Linked DNA regions of Asticcacaulis excentricus CB 48. The protein of the gene in region 2 interacts with the protein of the main gene of each other region in a pairwise test. Links are inferred from orthologs where the notes say so. Each region holds a gene or a part of one and is shown on either strand. Other genes may lie near its edges.

Region 1 (3,859 bases), on a different replicon or contig from region 2:
CGAAGGCCGCAAGCAACTGCGTATGGAATACTTCTACCGCGAAATGCGCCGCGCGCACGACATACTGATGGACGATGGCAAACCGTGTGGTGGTGAATGGAACTACGACGCCGAAAACCGCTCGCCGCCGCGCGACGGGCTGGTCTTTCCGCGCCGGCTGAGCTTTCGCAAGGACTCCATTACGCGTGATGTGCTCTATCTGGTCGCCAAAGTCTTTCCGGACAATCCCGGTCAACTGGAGCCCTTTCATTTTGCAGTCACCCGTTCGCAGGCGCTGAAAGAACTCGATCATTTTGTGGCGCACATCCTGCCGCAGTTCGGCCCCTGGCAGGACGCCATGCTGGGGCGCGAACCCTATATGTATCATTCACTGCTCTCGAGCTATATCAATGCCGGGCTGCTCTATCCGCTGGAGGTCTGTCTGGCGGCTGAGCGCGCCTATCGCGAAGACGGCGCGCCGCTCAATGCCGTCGAAGGGTTTATCCGTCAGGTGCTGGGCTGGCGTGAATATGTGCGCGGTCTTTACTGGCACTTTATGCCGGACTATGTGGCGATGAACGCGCTGGACGCCCACGAGGACCTGCCGTGGTTCTACTGGTCCGGTGATACGCAGATGAACTGCGTGCGCACGGCGGTGGCGCATACGCTGGAACACGCCTATTCACACCATATCCAGCGGCTGATGATTACCGGTAACTTCGCTCTGCTGGCGGGTGTTGATCCAAAACAGGTGCATGAATGGTATCTGGCCGTCTATGCCGATGCCTATGAGTGGGTGGAACTGCCCAATACGCTCGGTATGGCGCTGCACGCCGATGGTGGGATTATGGCCTCGAAGCCCTATGCCGCGTCAGGGGCCTATATCAACCGCATGAGCGATTATTGCAAAGACTGTCATTACAAGGTCGAAATGCCGGTGGGCGAAAAATCGTGTCCGTTCAATGCTCTGTACTGGGATTTTATCGCGCGTCACGAAGAGCGTTTCCGCAAAAATCCGCGCCTGTCTTACGTCTATGCCAACTGGACGCGTATGGGCGACGACAAGCAAAAAGCCCTGCGCGCCCAGGCACAAGCGCACCTTCAGGCCATGCGCGAAGGACATCTGTGATGCCACGCGGGGTAAAGAAATGCGACCTGCCGCAAAAGACCTGTCAGGGCTGTGGCCTGCCCTTCACCTGGCGTAAAAAGTGGGAAAAGGTGTGGGCCGAGGTGAGCTATTGCTCGGACCGTTGCCGCCAGGCTAAAAAGAGCGCCCGATAACCGGAACCGCTCTCATGACCCTGCCGCCGCTCAATCCGGTCTATGCCGGGCTTGGCACGACCATCTTCACCACCATGTCGGCAATGGCGGCTGAGACCGGCGCCCTCAATCTGGGGCAGGGCTTTCCCGAAACGGACGGCTTCCCGGAGGTGCGTGAGGCCGCAGCAAAGGCGCTGATCGACCGCTCAAATCAGTATGCCCCGATGAAAGGGCAGGCTGCGTTACTGGAGGCCGTGGCAGAGTTTTATGGCCGCACGCAGGGCCTCAGCCTTGATCCGGCAAGAAATGTGCTGATCACCTCCGGGGCGACCGAAGCGCTGGCGGCGGCGGTGTTTTCGCTGATTTCACCGGGCGATGAGGTGATTGTTTTTGAGCCCCATTACGACGCCTATGCGCCCCTGATCGAGCGCGCCGGGGGCGTGGTGGTGCGTGTGCGTCTCAGCCCACCCGACTGGCGCTTTACCGAGGCGCAACTGACCGAAGCCTTTTCGCGGCGCACCCGCATGGTGATGGTCACCACGCCCAACAATCCGACCACCCGCCTGATACCCACCGAGGATTGGGCGCTGCTGGCACGGTTCTGCATCGAGCATCAGGCCTATGTGGTGTCAGACGAGGTGTGGGAGCAGGTCGTGTTCGATGGCGCGACCCATAAGGGCGTGCTGAACGTCCCTGGACTGGAGACTTTAGGGGTCAAGATCGGCTCGGCAGGCAAGCTGTTTGCCCTGACCGGCTGGAAGGTGGGCTTTGTTTGTGCCCATGAGCGTCTAGTCAGCCAAATGGCGAAGGCGCATCAGTTTCTGACCTTCTCCACGCCCCCTATGTTGCAGTCGGCGGTGGCCTTTGGTCTGGGTTTACCCAAAAGCCGATTTGTCGAAGAGGTCGCCGCCCTTCAGCGGTCCCGCGAACGCTGGCGCGCGGGCCTTGAGGCTGAAGGCTTTCGAACCCTGCCGTCCGAAGGTACCTACTTTCTCAATATTGACCTTCCGGGCTCAGGTATTGCGCTGGAGGGGGAGAGTTTTGCCCGTCGTGCTCTCAAAGAAGCAGGTGTCGCCGTCATCCCGCTCGATGCGTTCTGCGCGCCGGGAGGTGACAGTCTGCCGGTTGTCCGGCTCTGCTTTGCCAAAAGCGATGCGACGCTGGATCGCGGGATTGAGCGGCTCACCGTTGCCCGCCGTCTTTGTGGGATAGTCTAAGACGGATTATTTGCAGTGCAGCAAAATGGCCACAGTTTCAGTTGCGATCAAACGGTTGAAGTGGCTCAGTTTTGTTTCCTGACAAAGCGTTTCTTAAATCGCATTTATGTTTAGCGGACTTATTGCGGAGCACAAAAAACTGTGTGACGTTTTTATGATCTATACACAGTGAGTGGTCGGTATTGTGCACCACCGGCGCTCCGCAAAAGGGGATCATACATGTTGAATGCGACAGGCCGTCTCAGGGCGAAAAGTCTTTCCCAATTTGCCGGCGTCTCTGCTCTGGCGCTTCTCAGCGCGGGTGTGGCATTTGGAGACGAACTTGCGCCGGAACCTGAAGTGACAGACGTGGTGGTGACGGCGACGCGCCGCGCTACTAATGTGCAGAAAATCCCCTACAATATTTCGGCCATCGGGGCTGCCGAAGCTGAACGCAACGGTATCGTGGAAATCGCCGATCTGGCGCGCGTAACGCCGGGGCTGAGCTTTCGCGACGTAGGTGCCCGCGACAACGGCTCCGTCATCTTACGTGGCCTGTCCGTTTCACCCCTGCGCGTCTCGACAGGTGGCGATAACGGATCAGTTGCACAGTATATCAACGAGACACCGGTCACCAATCAACCGCGGGTGTTCGATATCGACCATATCGAAGTCTTGCGCGGGCCACAGGGGACACTTTATGGCTCGGGTTCTCTAGGGGGCGCGATCCGCTACATCGTCAATGACCCTAAAATGTATTTCAATACCTCTGCCGGTGCTGATGTTTACAAAATTTCCCAAGCCGGGGAGGGGTCGTATAAATTGACCGGCATGATCAATCTGCCGTTGGTCGAAGACAAGCTGGCCCTGCGCGTCGCCCTGCAGCACCTTGATGATTCAGGCTTTACCGATTACCCCATGGTCATCAGCGGTCCGAAAACCGATCTTGATTTCGAAAAGCGTACCACGACGCGTGCGTCTCTCCTCTGGAAGCCCACAGCGGTCTTCTCTGCGACGGCCAGCGTCTATTACGACAATGCCAAGGCGGGCGGGCGCACAGGCTCCAATGCCGGTCTCACCATCAAGGCGCCTTATGACGGCGTCTCGGATAATTCCGACCCGACAATGTGGTCCTATCCGGCTTCCAACTATCGCCCCTACACACTCGGCAAGTTTGAGATCGGCCAGCGTTTCGAGGAGCCTGAATCCAACCACTACCTCCTATCGGCACTTGAACTTAAATACGATCTAGGTTTTGCGGACCTGACGTCGTCGAGCTCCTACACTACGGAAAGCGTGCTGGGTCACAGAGACCAGACCGACCTCCTGCTGGGGTTGGGGTTTGGCTACGAAAACTACCCCGATTTCCGGGCCTTCACCACGGAAGAATCGGATTTTGAAGCCACGGTGCAGGAGCTGCGTCT
Region 2 (3,865 bases):
CCGCCGCCGCTCATCATGCCGGGGGCCATGTTGTGGTTGAGATGCGTCATCACCCACAAGGAGCCAACGATCAGGATGCCGACAATAATCGCCGTGAAGATAAAAGCGAGATTGTTCCACACCTGGCTCGAGGAGCTGTTCATGTGCAGGAAATAGCGCAGGTGCACCACAATCTGGATCACGCCAAGGATCAGGATGACCGGCACCAGGGTCGCGGCCGGCAGAAGCTTCAGCATGGTCAGGGCGAACGGAATAGCCGTCAGAATGACCGACAGACTAAAGCCGATCAGATAGTCCTTCACCGAGGCGTGGCCCGCGCCATGATCGCGGCCATGGCCCTGACCATGCTGGAGCTTATCCACCGCATGGTGGTCTGCCAGCGAGGTATGCGGGTCCTTGGCGGGGTGCAGGGTGGGTTTGTCAGGGATGTGCATCAGGCGGCTCCCATCAGATAGACGATGCTGAAAACGCCGATCCAGATGATGTCGAGGAAGTGCCAGAACAGGCTCAGTTCCATCATGCGGATACGGTTGGCGGGGGTGAGGCCGCGGCGGAACAAGTGGACGAACATGACACCCATCCAGATCAGGCCCGACGTGACGTGCAGGCCGTGCGTGCCGACCAGCGTAAAGAAGGCCGACAGGAAGGCCGACCGGTCGGGACCGGCACCTTCGTGGATCAGGTGGTTGAACTCATAAAGTTCCATGCCCATGAAGCCAAGGCCCAGAAGCCCGGTCACGGCCAGCCAGCCCAGAACGCCGTTCAGCTTGTTGTTCTGCATCGAAATCATCGACAGACCGAAGGTCAGCGACGACAGCAGAAGCAGCGAGGTTTCGATGGCGACGAAGCCGAGATCGAACAGCTCACGGCCATTGGGGCCGCCTGCGGTTGCGTCCTTCAGCACCGCGTAGGTGGCAAACAGGGTCGCAAAGATCAGGCAATCGCTCATCAGGTAGATCCAGAAGCCGAGTGTAACCTTGGCCTCTTCGTCGTGGTGATGGTGATCGTGCGTGTCGTGGACGTCGTTCGGATTGTGGTCGTAGGCCGATTCCAGCTGTTGCTTGAAAGCGCCCACGGGGTTTTCCGCCGGATTAACGGGGGTGCTGCTCATGGTTACGCCTCCGTCGTTTTGAGCTTGGCGAAGCGCGCGTCTTCGATAGCCTTGATCTCGTCAGGCTGGACGTAATAGTCGCGGTCTTCATTGAAGGTTTGCAGGATGGCCAGACCGATCATGCCGATCAGGGTGACGACAGCCAGCCACCAGATGTGCCAGACGAGCGCGAAGCCGAACGAAATGCTGGCCAGACCGATCAGCAGGCCGGTTGCCGTATTGCGCGGCATGTGGATTGGCTCATAGGCCTTGGGCTGGATATAGGCCTGACCCGTCTGCTTGGCGTCCCAGAAGGCATCGTGGTTCCCGATGGCCGGGGTGACGGCGAAGTTATAGAAGGGCGGCGGCGAAGAGGTCGCCCATTCCAATGTGCGGCCATCCCATGGGTCACCGCTATCGTCGCGCAGCTCATCGCGCTTCCAGATGGAATAGCCGATCTGCACGATCTGGGCGATGATGCCGGCGAAGATGATCAGGGCACCGATGGCGGCGACGATCAGGTACTGATGCCAGACGGGGTTGTCCATGTGGCTCAGGCGGCGGGTCATGCCCATCAGGCCCAGCGCGTAGAGCGGCATGAAGGCAACGTAGAACCCGATCAGCCAGCACCAGAAGCTGACCTTGCCGATGCCCGAATGCAGGCGGAAGCCGAAGGCCTTCGGGAACCAGTAGTTCAGGCCCGCGATACAGCCAAACAAAACGCCGCCGATGATGACATTGTGGAAGTGGGCAATCAGGAAGACCGAGTTATGCAGCACGAAGTCTGCCCCCGGAATGGCCAGCATGACGCCGGTCGCGCCGCCGATGACGAAGGTGATGATGAAGCCCATGGTCCACAGCATCGGTACTTCGAGGCGCACGCGGCCGCGGTACATGGTGAACAGCCAGTTGAACACCTTAACCCCGGTGGGGATCGAGATGATCATCGTTGAGATGCCAAAGAAGGCGTTGACGTTGGCACCTGCGCCCATGGTGAAGAAGTGGTGCAGCCATACGATGAAGGACAGAATAGCAATACACATGGTCGCATAGACCATGGCGTCATAGCCAAACAGACGCTTGCGGCAGAAGGTGGCCACGATCTCCGAGAAGATACCGAAGGCGGGCAGGACAAGGATGTACACTTCCGGGTGACCCCAGGCCCAGATCAGGTTGACGTACATCATGGCGTTGCCACCGCCGTCATTGGTAAAGAAGTGCATCCCCAGATAGCGGTCGAGGCCCAGCAGCGCCAGAGTGACGGTCAGAATGGGGAAGGCGGCGACGATGAGGATGTTGGCGGCCAGTGTCGTCCAGGTGAAGACCGGCATTCGCATCAGGGTCATACCCGGCGCACGCATCTTGAAGATGGTCGCAATCAGGTTCACCCCGGACAGCGTTGTGCCTATCCCGGAAATCTGGATGGCCCAGAGATAATAATCCACCCCAACACCGGGTGAGAACTGTAGTCCCGACAGTGGCGCATAGGCTAGCCAGCCCGTGTGCGCGAATTCACCGATGACCAGCGAGACGTTGATCAGCACCGCACCCGCCGCCGTGAACCAGAAGCTGAGGCTATTCAGATACGGGAAGGCAACGTCGCGCGCCCCGATCTGAAGTGGCATAATGACGTTCATCAGGCCGATTACGAAGGGCATGGCGACGAAGAAGATCATGATCACGCCGTGCGCGGTGAAGATCTGGTCAAAGTGGTCGGGCGGCAGGAAGCCCGCGCCGCCTGCCGAGGCCAATGCCTGTTGCGCGCGCATCATCAGGGCGTCGGCAAAGCCACGTAGCAGCATGATGAGGGCCAGGATGATGTACATCACGCCGATCTTCTTGTGATCAACGCTGGTCAGCCACTCTTTCCACACATAGGGCCAGAGCTTGAAATAGGTGGTCAGGCCGAGAACGAGCACGGCGGCACCGACCATACCGGCACCGGCCCCCATGATAATGGGGTCGTGCCACGGCACGGAGCTGATATCGAGTTTACCGAAGAGGAAGCGAAGAACGGGGTCTTCGTGGAGTTCGGCGACAGGGCTGGACATGGGTTATAATCTTTTTACGGGTCAAACGGTGGGGGCGGCGCGGAACTCAGCTTTCCGGAATGGCGCGGTTCAGCGCCACCTTGTCGGCCGTCTTGTTTTTGGACGTCAGAATTTCTGGGGCAACGCAATCGACCGCGCCGGGCACCAGATTCTTCATCATCGCCATGTTGAAGGCGTCTTCCTTACACAGGCCACCATCGGCGCAGCCGTTGAGTATCTTGGTAAAGAGGGCGGGCTGAACCGCCGCATAATAGGCCGGCGCTTTCAGGGTGCTTTTCTGATGCAGGGTCTTGTAGGCGCCGGTATCAAGTGTCTGACCGGACGCCTTGGCGCTGGCTACCCACGCGTCGAAACCGGTCTGATCCACGGCCTTCGCCTTGAACTTCATTTCGGCAAACCCGAAGCCCGAATAGTTGGCCGAAATGCCGTCATAGACACCGGCGTGGTCGGCGCGCAGCGACAGGTGGGTCTGCATGCCGTTCATGGCGTAGATCTGCGTGCCGAGCTGCGGTATGAAGAAGGAGTTCATCACGCTGGCTGAGGTGATCTCAAAATGAACCGGCACGCCGACGGGCATTGCCATTTCGTTGACCGTGGCGATACCGTACTGCGGATAGATGAACAGCCATTTCCAGTCGAGCGCCACGACCTGCACCTCGATGGGAGTCACGCCTACCTTGTCGGCGGCGGCCTCGACCTTTTTGTGCGGGTCAAGCTCGTGCGT

The links.
Region 1: the proteins of cyoB (region 2) and ASTEX_RS06470 interact in binary tests that used the Escherichia coli proteins (3 or more experiments, as listed by UniProt). The link is inferred for Asticcacaulis excentricus CB 48 from one-to-one orthologs.

What each region holds. Positions count from the first base shown.
Region 1 is NC_014816.1:1,382,650-1,386,508, forward strand. The notes cover bases 454-3,365. They hold ASTEX_RS06470 (aminotransferase), read left to right. Parts: upstream 454-1,274; coding sequence 1,275-2,456; downstream 2,457-3,365. Other genes in these bases: ASTEX_RS06465 (cryptochrome/photolyase family protein), read left to right, coding at 454-1,108; ASTEX_RS19830 (DUF2256 domain-containing protein), read left to right, coding at 1,108-1,260; ASTEX_RS06475 (TonB-dependent receptor), read left to right, coding at 2,676-3,365. In the rest of the region: more of ASTEX_RS06465, read left to right, coding at 1-453; more of ASTEX_RS06475, read left to right, coding at 3,366-3,859. UniProt on the Escherichia coli protein: Shows aminotransferase activity with methionine and histidine as substrates, and to a lesser extent also with phenylalanine.
Region 2 is NC_014818.1:78,150-82,014, forward strand. Bases 628-3,545 are described here. They hold cyoB (cytochrome o ubiquinol oxidase subunit I), read right to left. Parts: upstream 3,142-3,545; coding sequence 1,114-3,141; downstream 628-1,113. Other genes in these bases: cyoC (cytochrome o ubiquinol oxidase subunit III), read right to left, coding at 628-1,111; cyoA (ubiquinol oxidase subunit II), read right to left, coding at 3,188-3,545. Outside these bases: cyoD (cytochrome o ubiquinol oxidase subunit IV), read right to left, coding at 1-434; more of cyoC, read right to left, coding at 434-627; more of cyoA, read right to left, coding at 3,546-3,865. UniProt on the Escherichia coli protein: Cytochrome bo(3) ubiquinol oxidase is the terminal enzyme in the aerobic respiratory chain of E.coli that predominates when cells are grown at high aeration.